DNA from 3 places in the Pseudomonas sp. GW460-LB5 genome. Region 3 is predicted to be linked to each of the others. Evidence: riboswitches for the same ligand, from Rfam matches in the RefSeq annotation. Region 3 holds a riboswitch; each other region holds the start of a gene.

Region 1 (4,060 bases), on a different contig from region 3:
GCTGGCAGAACACGTCGATGAACGCGGTGTTGGCCGCCTGCAAATGGGAGCGGTAGAACAGCAGCGGCGCCACCGGGCAATCCGGGTGCCAGTGCGGGTACCAGTCTTCCAGTGCCACACTGCCCTTGGCCGGGTGATACACAGCGGTGCGCGGCAAGGGCTGCGGCTCGTCCCAGGCATAATCGCGGCCCAGCCACTGGTTGGCCAGGCAGTTGTAAAGGTTGATGGCATTGGCCTTGCCACCCTGGCGCAAGTAGTGCCAGAGGCGCTCGGCCTGGTCGCCCGTGACGGTGCCCAAGCGGGTCAGCTCCGGGTCAGGGCGATCATCGCCTGGTACCAGAATCAGTTGCACGCCCCGGGCAGCCAGCTCGACCAGTTGCTCGACGCCATAGCGCCAGTAACCGACGCCGCCGTGCAGCGACACCAGGATGACCTTGGCGTGGCGCAGCACCTGGTCGACATACAGGTCGACCGAAGCGTGGTTCTGCACCTGCATCGGGTTGGCCAGGCGCAGGCTGGGGAAATCCTCAGGCAGTTGCTCGGCCGTATCGGCGAGCAACGCCAGGTGCGAATCGCCGCTGCAGAGAATCACCAGTTCGGCGGGTGTCTGGCCAAGGTCGGCAATACTGTCGTCCGGCACGAAGCCGCCGGGCTGGGTCCGCAGCAGGTGCACGGGTCAGGCGCCCAAGGCCTGGCGCAGGCGCGCTTCCAGCTGGGCAGCGTCGAGTTCCTGGCCGATCAACACCAGGCGGGTGATGCGCGGCTCGTCGGCACGCCAGGCGCGGTCGAAGTGTTTGTCGAAACGGGTCCCCACGCCTTGCACCAGCAGGCGCATCGGTTTGCCCGGGATGGCAGCGAAGCCTTTGGCGCGCAGGATGCCGAACTCCACCACCAGCTGGGTCAAGGCGTCGAGCAACAGGCTTTCGTCAGCCTCCGGCAGGTCGATGGAAATGGAGTCGAAGGCGTCGTGGTCGTGGTCGTCATGATCGTCGCCATCGTGGTGCGAATCGTGGTGGGTACGGCGGCCATCGATGTGCGCCTCGGACTCGGCGCCCACACCCAGCAGCACCTCCAGCGGCAGCTTGCCACTGCTGGCCTCTACCACCTTGACTGCCGGCGGCAGTTCTTCGGCCACTTCGGCGCGCACCTTGGCCAGGCCTTCGGCGTCGATCAGGTCGGCCTTGTTCAATACCACCAGGTCGGCGCTAGCCAGCTGATCGGCGAACAGTTCGTGCAGCGGCGATTCGTGGTCCAGGTTAGGGTCGAGCTTGCGCTGGGCATCGACCTGGTCCGGGTAGGCGGCGAAAGTGCCGGCAGCCACGGCCGGGCTATCGACCACGGTGATGACCGCGTCGACGGTGCAGGCGTTGCGGATTTCCGGCCACTGGAAGGCTTGCACCAGCGGTTTGGGCAGGGCCAGGCCACTGGTTTCGATCAGGATGTGGTCCAGGTCGCCACGGCGTGCCACCAGCTCGCGCATGACCGGGAAGAACTCTTCCTGCACGGTGCAGCACAGGCAGCCGTTGGCCAGTTCATAGACGCGGCCGCTGGCTTCTTCTTCGGTGCAGCCGATGCTGCACTGCTTGAGGATTTCGCCGTCGATACCCAGTTCGCCGAATTCGTTGACGATGACCGCAATGCGACGGCCCTGGGCGTTGTCGAGCATGTGGCGCAGCAAGGTGGTCTTGCCCGAGCCGAGGAAGCCGGTGACGATGGTAACGGGGAGCTTGGCCAGTGTTTTCATGTCGCATTGCCCTTGGCAGAATGGCGCGGGCATGCAGGACGACAGCCGCGGACCAGGCCGGCCGGGCTTGTTCGCCACCGGATCACCCCGCCCGGTTGAAAGTCGAAAACGTTGCGAGGCAGGTCTCCTGGCTTGCACCGTTCCAGCTCCCCGTTCAGTTGAACGGCGGGCTGGCGGGATGACGCCTTCCCGCGCATTGGCGCAGTGGCTGTGTCGATCCGTTGTCAGTGCTTACAGTTGCGGGGGCAGCCGCGGCTTGTACCGCGTTCCCGTCTTAGCTTCGGCCTGGCCGAAGAACCTCGAAGTGGCAAGGCTACGCAGTGGCTGGCGGGTGGTCAACCATTGCTGCGGGGCTTGCCGACAACTCTTGGCGGCACTGCGGTACAGTGGCGACTTTGCCCACTGTCAAGGACGCCCCATGCTCCTCGCCCCCGCCATCCCGGTACTGCGCATCTTCTCGGTCGACAAGGCCAGGGAGTTCTACATGGATTTCCTCGGTTTCAGCCTGGACTGGGAGCACCGCTTCAGCCCGAACCTGCCGTTGTACATGCAGATTCACCGCGATGGCCTGATCCTGCACCTTACCGAGCACCATGGCGATGCCTGCCCCGGCTCTACAGTGTTTGCCCGCCTCGACGACCTGCGGGCGCTGGAGCATGAACTGCAAGGCAAACAGTACGGTTACGCCCGGCCCGAAGCCGAGCGCCTGGACTGGGGCCTGCAGATGCAGGTGTGCGACCCGTTCGGCAACCGCCTGCGCTTCTGCCAGCAGATCGATGACGAGGCCAACCTGTGAAGGCGCTGGGCAAACGCGAAATGGCCCGCCTGGAGCGGGAGCTGGTAGCGTGCCTGACGGACGCCTGTGAAACCGCCAAGACAGAAATCGTCGGGTTCACCTGGCTCACCCATCGCCTGGACCCTGAGAACTTTCCGGCCAGCCTGCGTATTACTTGGGTGTTTGAACAAGAGGCCGAGAAAGTCGCTGCAGTGGCGGGTGAAGCAAAGGCACGCATGCTGGCGCTGACCCGTCAGGCGTTGGACCACGCCGGCATACAACTGGATCACCCGGCCTGGCATGTACGGTTTGACAGCGAAGAGGCCTGCAAACAGAGCCACGGAGGCGACTGGGCCAAGCGCTTGACGGGGCGCTGAGCCCAGGGCCAGACAAGATCGGGCGCCGCTCGCGCGGCGCATCGCCAGTGCAGGAAACCCATACACGGCGGGCGGTACTTTACCCGCCCCCAACGGGCCGTTAGGCTACGCACTCCCCCAGTACGAGGTATTCGTCCAATGCGCCATTAATGCCGCCGTCCATTCGACGGCCAGTCTTCAGCCTCCGGTTTGCTCCGGAGATGTCGCGGCATTTGTGGAGTTGTGCATGACGAACACGTCGATCCTGACGCTGGACAGCGTCTCTTTGGCCTTGCCTGATGGCCGGCTACTGTTTACCGATCTCAACGAAACCTTCGACCAACGGCGTACCGGCCTGGTCGGGCGCAATGGCGTGGGCAAGAGCCTGCTAGGGCAGGTTCTTGCCGGCCAGCGTGCACCGAGCAGCGGCCAGTGCCGGCGCCTTGGGCCTGTCCATCTGCTGAATCAGCAGGTAATCGAGCGCAGCACCACGCTTGCCGACCTGGCCCAGGTGGGGTCGGTGATAGCGGCGTTGGAGCGCATCGAGCAAGGCAGCATCAACCCCCAGGATTTCGACACCGTCGGCGAGCGCTGGGATATCCGCGAGCAACTGCAGATGCACCTGCAACGCAACGGCCTGAGTCACCTTGACTGGCGCCAGCCCGCACGCAGCCTGAGCGGCGGCCAGGCTATGCGCGTGGCGCTGGCAGGCGCATGGCTCAGCGGTGCCGACTACCTGATACTCGACGAACCGAGCAACCACCTGGACAGCGACGCCCGTGCCCAATTGCTGAGCATGATCGAGGCCTGGGACCGAGGTTTGCTGGTGATCAGCCACGACCGCAGCCTGCTGGCGCACATGGCGCGCATTGTCGAACTGTCGAGCCTGGGGTTACAGGCCTATGGCGGCAACTACGGCTTCTATGCAGCACAAAAAGCCAGCCAGGTGGCGCAGGCCCAGCAGCAACTTGCCCGGCTCAAGCAGCAGCAACAACGCCAAGCCCGTGAACTGCAGCGCCAGCGCGAAGACCTGGAACGCCATCAGGCCCGGGCCGGGCGTCAAGCCAGGCATGCCAACCAGGCCAAGATCCTGGTCGACCGCCAGCAGGAGCGCAGCCAGGCCACGGCGGGCAAGCAGCACCGCGACCATCGCGACGCGCGGCAAGCATTGCTGGGCAAAGTGCA
Region 2 (4,060 bases), on a different contig from region 3:
CGATCGTGGCATCCCCATCAACCACTGCTGCCCACTGAACGCCGACTGCACATATTCACGATCAGACAGGTTGTTCAACTGCAACCCCAACTTCACATCCGGCAGCACCTGCCAGGCGATGTTGGCATCGACCACGGCGTAGCCGGGGGCACGTTGGGAATTGGCAGTATCGGCATAACGCTCATCCACGTAGCGCACACCCATGCCGGCCTCTACCTGCTGGCCGAAGCCTTTGCTCAGCCACAGGTTGGCGGTACGCCGTGGCACGTTGGCCGGCCGGTTGCCGGCACGGTCCTGCGCTACACCGCCGACCATCTCGTCGAAATCGTCATACCTGGCGCGTACCAGCGACGCATTGGCCGACACCTGCCACTGATGCGCCAGTGCCAGTTCCAGGGTTGCCTCAAGGCCATCTGACGTCTGCTGCCCAGCCTGTTGTTTCTCGTGGGTGATCGGGTCGTCCACCAGCAGCTTCTTTTTGACGATGTGGTAGGCGGCCAGCGTCCATTCGCCACGGCCGTCCCAGAAGCGCTGCTTGAGGCCAACCTCGGTCTGTTTCGCCTCGGTCAGGTCATAGTGCATCTGGGTGGGGCTGAGGCTGATGAGGTTGTTGACCCCCTCCTGGCTGGTGGAGTACTGCCCGTACAGCGCCAAGTCATCGGTGACTGCGAACACCAGCCCGGCGCGCCAGTTACCACCTTGCAGGCTGCGGTCGCTGCGGCTGTCGTTGGTCAGGTTGGTGCGGTCGATGTGGTTCTGGTCGCGGCGCACCCCAGTGACCAGCGACAGCCGGTCGCTCAGTTGCAAGCGGTTCTCGACGAACAGAGCGAAGGTGTGGGTGCTGGACAAGGTTTGCGGGCGCAGCGGCGAGGCGCTGTGGAACCCGCCCGGTTCTGGCTGCCATGGGTCGATGTAGTCACCGCCCACATCGTTGTAGGGCGCATTGCTGTCGACGTTGAAGCGGACCTTGTTGTATTCCGCGCCGACCACGGTCTTGCTGGCCAGGCTGAACAGCCTGTGGTCAAAGGTGAAGGTCTGGCGGTCGCCGAACTGTTCCTGGTTGTGCTTGATCTCCAGGTAGCTGCCGCGCTGCAATTGCTGGCGCTCGGCGTCCCAGCTGTAGTCTTCGGCATTGCGCCAGTGGCGGCGGCTTTTGATGTAGTACAGCTGGTTGCTGGCGCTGACGTGGTCGTTCAGCGTCCAGTCCGTGGTCAGCCGGGTCCACTCATCGACGTAGTGCTGCACGTCGTTCTGCACGTTGTAGTTTTTCTTGCGCAGGCTGCTGCGGTAGTGGCCGTCGATCAGCGGGGTGCCGTAGTAGTTGGCAGGCTCTGCATCACCACGGTCGTGGGCAAGGGTGAAACTGAGGTCGTCACTGGCATCGAAACGCAGCGCGGCACTCAGGGCCAGGCTGCGCGATGTGGTGCGGTCGACCCAGCCGTTGCCGGCCTGCTGGTTAAGGGTCAGGCGATAGCTAAGGCGCTCGCTGAGGCTGCCGCCGCTGTCCAGGCCGAGCTGCTGGCGGTCCCACGAGCCGTAGCCCAGGCGCAGGTGGTTGCGCACCTCGCCGGCAAACGGTTTTTTCGGGATCACGTTGATCACCGCGCCGGTGGCGCCTTCGCCATGCAGAACCGAAGCCGGGCCGCGAATGACATCGATACGCTCGACCATCCACGGGTCGACCGGGAACGTCTGGGTGCCGGCACCGGTGTACAGGCCTGCGCCGTCGAACAGGGTCATCACCGAACTGTGACCGGCAAAGCCGCGGGCGGACAGGCCTGTGCCGCCGTCGCCGGGGGAGCCGACGAAGGTGATGCCCGGCGACCGCGTCACCGCATCCTGCACGGTGAGGTTGTTGCGCTGCTGAATCTGCTCGGCGCTGATGCTGCTGGTGCTGGCCGGTGTTTCCAGGGCACTGAGGCCGAGGCGCGAGCCTGCCTGGGTCGGCGTGGCCAGGTCGAGGGTGCGGCTGTCGAGGGTGTCGGTGATGGCCGTGGAAGGCAAGGCCAAGGGCTGCTGGTCATGGCCATCGGCCAGGGCCGGGAGGGCGACGGCCAGGCAGGCCGCCAGGGGGTGAAGCTTGAACATACGGGACATGTCGTTCCACTGCTGCAGGAATGAATGGATCCCGGTGGAAAACACGCAAAGGCGAACCATGCAGGCAGGCGCGCGCACGGATTCCGGCCTGCGCCCGCCCACCGCGGGTTGCCAAGTGAAGCTCCAGGCCGGTCTCCGGGCTTGCGAGGGGCATGAAACCTTCACCTTCCCATGCACGTGCACAGTGGTATCTCGAAGGGTTCACTCGCTTACCGTTGCGGGGGCAGCGCCGGACTTGTCATGGGTAACATGACGCACCGGCTTCCCGTTTCACCCTGCGCGCGGCGGCGAAGGGCACCTGAAACTGGCGCGCATCTGACCACTGAAAGGCTAAGGCGTCAAATGTTGGCGTGCCATGAATACGCCGATAAAACACAGGGTTGCGTGTTTTTACTGATTTTTTTTCGAACTTTTCGTGTGGCGTTTGTCTCGAACCGCACGTTCGTCTTTCGTTACCAAGTCATGGAGACTTTACGCATGCCTGCTCGTCATCTGTTGCGCCACACCTGCCTGCTCGCCTTGATCGCCGCACCGCTGGCCGCCACCGCCGCACCCAGCACCGACCCGCTGTTCACCATCGGTCTGCAGGGCGCCTACGACAAGTTCAAGTTCGAAGGTGGCAGTGAAAGCGACAAGGAACACATGGGCCAGGGCGGTGTGTTCGCCACCTTCGGCAACAAGCTGACAGCCGAATCCGGTTTCATCTACCAAATCGGCGCCGAAGCCAAATACGGCAAGAAGAACGACAACAAGCTCAAGGAAGCCCAGGCTGACCTGGACCTTGGCTGGCGTGCGGCGCTGGACGCTCGCAACTTCGTCGATGTGACCGTGGGCGGCGGCTACAGCTGGTCGCGCTTCGAGCCGGAAATCAACGACCTTGATACCAAGCTCACCGTGAAGTCGCCCTTTGCCAAGGCGGCGCTGGGCTACAACCACCAGTTCGACGCCTCGACCCTGCGGGTGGAAGTGGGCGCGCGCCACACCCTGGACGGCCGTGCGCGGCTGAAAGTGGACGACTTTGGCAGCGACACGGTCGACCTCAAAGACCGCACCAACCCGTACGCCGAAGTGACGTTGCTGATGAACCAGCAGGGCGCTTTGCCGGTGCAGGCCGGGGTGTACTACACCCGCACCGAATACAAGCTGGACGAAGATTCGCCAGTGGCAGACAACACCAAGCTCAAGCGTGACGAGTTTGGTGTAAAGGTGGGCTTGGCGTTCTGAAGCTGAGCGTTTAGCAGGCCCGGCCTCTTCGCGGGTGAACCCGCTCCCACAAGGACCGCACAGCCTTTAGATGCTGCGCAGTACTTGTGGGAGCGGGCAAGCCCGCGAAGGGGCCGAACCTGCAAGAGAGGTCAGCGCCCGCGACGCCGCGACACCCGTGCCTCGATGTTCTTGCGCCCGATCAGCAGCGGTGGTTTCTCCACCACCGGCTCCTCTGCCAGCCACTTGTACATCACCAGGCAGTCCACCAGCCCAAGGCGGGCATGGCGGTAAGCCTTGGGCAAGCGGCCGACCGTTTCAAATCCCAGCCTGTGCCACAGTGCCACCGCAACTTCATTGCTGGCCACTACCGAGTTGAACTGCAGGGCCAGAAAGCCCTCCTGGCGCGCCAGCTTCTGCGAGTGCTCGCACATCAGGCGTGCCACACCTCGGCCGCGTGCCTGTTCGCACACCATATAGCCGCAATTGCCCACGTGCGCGCCAGGCCCGGCGGCATTGGCCTTAAGATAATAAGAACCCAGCAGCTCGCCATCTTCTTCGGCCAGCAGCGTGTGCAATGGCAGCTCCAGCCACAGCTGGCGGGCCTGATCGATGCTCAGCTCGGGGTCAAAGGCGTAGGTTTCACGGGCCTGGACAATGGCCTGGAAGGTGGGCCAGAAGCGCTCGAAGTCTTCGGCTGTCATAGGGCGAACGTGGATCATGCGGGCTCCTGCAAGGGCTGGGCCGCCAAGTCTGTGGG
Region 3 (4,060 bases):
TATCCCCTAGCACATGGCCTACCAGGATCAGCGCCGTGCGGCGAAAATCTTTGGCTGCGACGCGTTCGACGATATCGCCAAGGGTGCCGCGCACCCAGTTCTGGTCCGGCCAGGTGGCACGATGTACCACCGCCACCGGGCAGTGCGCACCGTAGTGCGGCAGCAGTTCTTCGACGATCCGCGAGAGGTGTTTGACCCCGAGGTGAATCGCCAAGGTGCTGCCGTGGCGCGCCAGGTCGCCCAGTTGCTCCCCAGGTGGCATGGGTGAACTGTCGCCATAGCGAGTGAGTATCACCGTCTGCGCCACCTGTGGCAGGGTCAGTTCGCAGCCAAGTAGCGCCGCGCTGGCCGCCGTGGCGGTGACCCCGGGGATGATCTGGTAATCGATGCCCAGCGCCTGCAGGTGGCGGATCTGTTCACCGATGGCGCCGTACAGGCTGGGGTCGCCGCTGTGTACACGGGCCACGTCCTGGCCTTGTTCGTGCGCGCTGCGCATGGCGGCGATGATCTGTTCCAGGTGCAGCTCGGCACTGTTGATCACGATCTGGGCCTTGTGGCCTTCGAGCACGGCAGCAGGTACCAGTGAGCCGGCATAGATGATCACTGGGCACTGGCGAATCAGCCGTTGGCCTTTGACCGTGATCAGTTCAGGGTCGCCGGGGCCGGCACCGATGAAGTACACCGTCATGGAAAGTCCTTGCAGGAAAGAGGAGCGAAATGTTCAGCAGGCCAGGGCGAGGGTCGCCGGGCCCAGTACCTGGCGGGTCAGCAGTAACCCGGCGGTGCAGCCGGGCCGCTGGCTGGCCAACGCCAGTGCCGCGCTCTCGGCCACGCCCCAGCAGCCGCTGTGGGCATGGGCTGTGGCAGAGCGGTGGCTGAGCAGCGGCTCAAAGGCTTGCAGTTGTGCGCTATGGTACAGCACCAAGGGCAAGCCAAGGCGTTCGGCCAGTTGCTGCAAGCCGGGTTCGTCGGCCTTGAGGCTGATGCTGGCAATGCCGCGCAGGTCGGCGAGCACCAGGCCCTGGCTAGCCAAGGCTTGGTGCAGCAGGGTTTGCAATGTATCCACCGGGCAACCTCGGCGGCAGCCGAAGCCGGCGTAGAAGGCCGGCATCAGGCCTGGCTGGAACGGCGGAACAGCCATGCACTGAGCAGGCCCAAGGCCACCCAGAATGCAGCGTTGGTCAGCCAGGAGGCCATCTTGAACTGAGTCTCCAGTGCTGCGGGGGCCAGGCTTTCATGCACGTCGGGCTGTGGCGCGCCGATCACATGGGGGATTATCAACAACACGGCGCCCAGCGCCTTCAACAGCCAGTGCCGGGCGAACACCAGCAAGGCCAGGCCAAGGGCGGTGGCGCTGGCCGTGCCAATCCACCAGGCCTGGCGTTGCCCCAGGTCGGCGGCAGCGGTGCCGGGCAGTTCCGGTGGCAGCCCCAACGTTGGCGCCAGACAGAACACGGCGAAACCGGCCAGGCCCCACAGCACACCGGTGCCGGCACGCTGCGGTTCGCGCAGGCTGTAGAGGGCGGCGAGGATCAGGGCGAAGCCGACCGCAACCACCAGGTTGCCACCGGTGGTGGACAGCACCCGCTGCCAGCCGTCTTCCGGCGACCAGGCGTCGGCGCTGTGCTCATGGGCGGCCACTTCGCCGCCATGTTCGTGGTGTGCGGCCGGGGCCGAGGATTCGTAGGTTTCCGCCTCAAGAATCAGCGGGGCGACCCAGAAGCTTTGCAGCAGGGTCAGCAGCAGGGCCGCAAGCAGCCCGCTGAAGCCCGCGGTACGGGCAATGCGCGTGATCATCAGGCGTACTCAGTGGCAGGGGAAGGCGGCGCTGTGGCGGGTGTCGTGAGCGGCGTTGTGCACGGCCTCGATGTGCGAGAAACCGGCGAAGTACACCAGGCCCAGGCCCAGCAGGCTTGCGCCAACGGCAATGACGATGCGCTGGCTGAGGGTGACGGGGGTGGCAAGGCTGTGTGGCTTGGCGCTGGTGACGGGCATGACGCGTTCCTCTGCTTTTTGTGGGCAACGGGCAAGCGCGGCATCCCTGATGCGTGGCCGCCCAGGGGAATGCAACAGCGCCCGCCCACCGCGGGGTGTTCATGAACGCCAGGCCGGTCTCCGGGCTTGCGAGGAGGAGCAGGGCTCCTGAAAAGCGTCACCTTCCCATGCCGGACTACAAGGCACAGTGGCACAGACGCTTCACTCGCTTACCGTTGCGGGGGCAGCACCGGGCTTGTCCGGCCCTGATGGAGGGCCTGCGACGCACCGGTTTCCCGTTTCACCCCCTGGGGGGCACCTGAACGTGAGGCATAAGGAGAGCATGGGGCGGGGTTTGCGTCAATTGCCATGTGTGCGAGTGACTGCCGTGCTCAGGGTGAAAGTTTGCCCAATCATTGTGGGCGCGGGCTCGCCCGCGAACACCGGCAAAGCCGGTGCCATCCACCGCATCTGCCTGATTCGCGGGCTTGCCCGCTCCCACTGAGGTCCGCGCTAAACCCAAAGGATGTTTTCAGAAGTCATACGCCAGCTTGGTGTACCAGTACCCGCCACCTGGATGAAACGGCGGGTTGCCGTAGGCCGCCTGGTTGCCGTTGGCGTTGTACACGCCGTTCTTGTCGGGCCGTACATTGAAGATGTTGGTGCCGCCCAGGCTGACGGTCAAGCTGTCGAACAGCAGGTACGACAGGTCCAGGTCGGTAATCCACTTGGCGCCGAAGGTGCGGTCCTGGGCCTGATTCTGCTGCCAGGTTTCGACCTTGCCGTAGCGGGTGGTCTGCAAGGTGCCGGTGAAGCTACCCAGCAACCACTGACTGCCCAGTACCCATTTGGTTTTCGGGGAGGCCGCCACCAGGTCACCTTCGCGGCCATGGCCGACCACCTCGATACCGGCTGCCGCCAGCGCTGCGGGCGTGCCCCGGCTGCCGCGCACAGTGGTCTTGTTCCAGTTGAAGCCCAAGGTCCAGCGCACATCGCCCCAGGCACCGAATTCGCTGGTGTGGTCACCTACCAGGTCGAGGCCGCGGGTACGGGTGTCGAAGGCATTGGTGTAGTAGTTGATCCAGGTGGTGCGTGCCAGGCCCAGTGCTTGGAGCATATCGCCAATAGCACCGGCACCGTTCTGCCGGTCGTAGAGGTTTTCGGTCAACAGGATGCGGTCGTCGATGTCGATCAGGTAGGTGTCCAGGGTGACACTGGTACGGCGCGCCGGTTGCCAGGTCAGGCCCAGGCCGGCGTTGCGCGATTTCTCCGGGTCGAGCTTGTCGCCGCCGAATGCCAGCGCCGCGGCACTGCCAGGCGCCACGGTGCGGCGCAAGGCCGGCACCACATTGCCGTCAGCGTCCAGCGCGGTGCGGTTGTCGCTGACCGTATAGCCGCTCTGGGTCAGCGACGGGGCACGGAAACCGCTGCCCAAAGTGCCGCGGATTGCCACGGTTTCGCTCAGTTCATAGCGTGAATTGAGCTTGAAGCTGGCGGTGTTGCCCGAGTTGTCGTCGTAGTGCTCGACGCGCGCGGCGGTGCCCAGGTACCAGCGCGGGGTCAGGTCCAGGCCGAGGTCGATGTAGGCGGCATAGTTGTTGCGCTTCACATCGGCCTCGTCTTCCGGGCGGATGGTCAGCGCAGCCTGGGCGCCCACGGCGGTCTGGCCGGTGGCCAGCGCGTAGAGCGGGTTGGGGCGCCCGTCGGCCAGGGTGGCCGGGTAAGTGTAGGGCCCGACGCCGTAGGCGACGGGGTCGCCGGCGAAGGTCTGGAACCGCTCCCAACGGTGTTCCAGGCCCGCCGAGACGCGGGTTGGTACGGCCAGGCCAAACACGCGATCAAAAGCGCGGGTGATGTCCAGGTTGTTTACCCACTGGTCGAACTGCAAAGTCGCCAGGTCATCGAACGAGGTTGGCGAGGCCGGGCCGTAGGTAGGGTTGATGGTGAGGTCGCTGGACTGCTGGTTCTTGTTGCGCCCGTACGTGGTGGACAGGTCCCAGTCCCAGGCGCCGGCGGCACCCCGGGTGCCGAGCAGCCACTGGTAGTCGGTGTCTTTGATGTTGTTGAGCGGGAAGTACCCGTCGGG

Evidence for each region. A riboswitch is a leader RNA that binds a small molecule or an ion and turns the genes downstream of it on or off. The one in region 3 is predicted to bind cobalamin.
Region 1: it holds a riboswitch for cobalamin, as region 3 does, so the genes downstream of both, cobW (cobalamin biosynthesis protein CobW) here and AC07XM_RS11130 (CbtB domain-containing protein) in region 3, are expected to answer to the same signal.
Region 2: it holds a riboswitch for cobalamin, as region 3 does, so the genes downstream of both, AC07XM_RS21955 (TonB-dependent receptor) here and AC07XM_RS11130 (CbtB domain-containing protein) in region 3, are expected to answer to the same signal.

What each region holds. Positions count from the first base shown of each region.
Region 1 covers NZ_JBWKXT010000003.1:93,270-97,329, forward strand. Annotated here, with positions in the region: gene cobN (cobaltochelatase subunit CobN) at 1-673, opposite strand, end outside; gene cobW (cobalamin biosynthesis protein CobW) at 677-1,744, opposite strand; cobalamin riboswitch at 1,845-2,061, opposite strand; gene AC07XM_RS04090 (glyoxalase superfamily protein) at 2,163-2,540, shown strand; gene AC07XM_RS04095 (hypothetical protein) at 2,537-2,896, shown strand; gene AC07XM_RS04100 (ATP-binding cassette domain-containing protein) at 3,123-4,060, shown strand, end outside.
Region 2 covers NZ_JBWKXT010000041.1:41,968-46,027, reverse strand. Annotated here, with positions in the region: gene AC07XM_RS21955 (TonB-dependent receptor) at 1-2,097, opposite strand, end outside; cobalamin riboswitch at 2,207-2,414, opposite strand; gene AC07XM_RS21950 (outer membrane beta-barrel protein) at 2,575-3,321, shown strand; gene AC07XM_RS21945 (GNAT family N-acetyltransferase) at 3,453-4,022, opposite strand.
Region 3 covers NZ_JBWKXT010000014.1:38,278-42,337, reverse strand. Annotated here, with positions in the region: gene cobM (precorrin-4 C(11)-methyltransferase) at 1-688, opposite strand, end outside; gene AC07XM_RS11140 (cobalamin biosynthesis protein) at 722-1,111, opposite strand; gene AC07XM_RS11135 (CbtA family protein) at 1,111-1,797, opposite strand; gene AC07XM_RS11130 (CbtB domain-containing protein) at 1,807-1,995, opposite strand; cobalamin riboswitch at 2,090-2,312, opposite strand; gene AC07XM_RS11125 (TonB-dependent receptor plug domain-containing protein) at 2,507-4,060, opposite strand, start outside.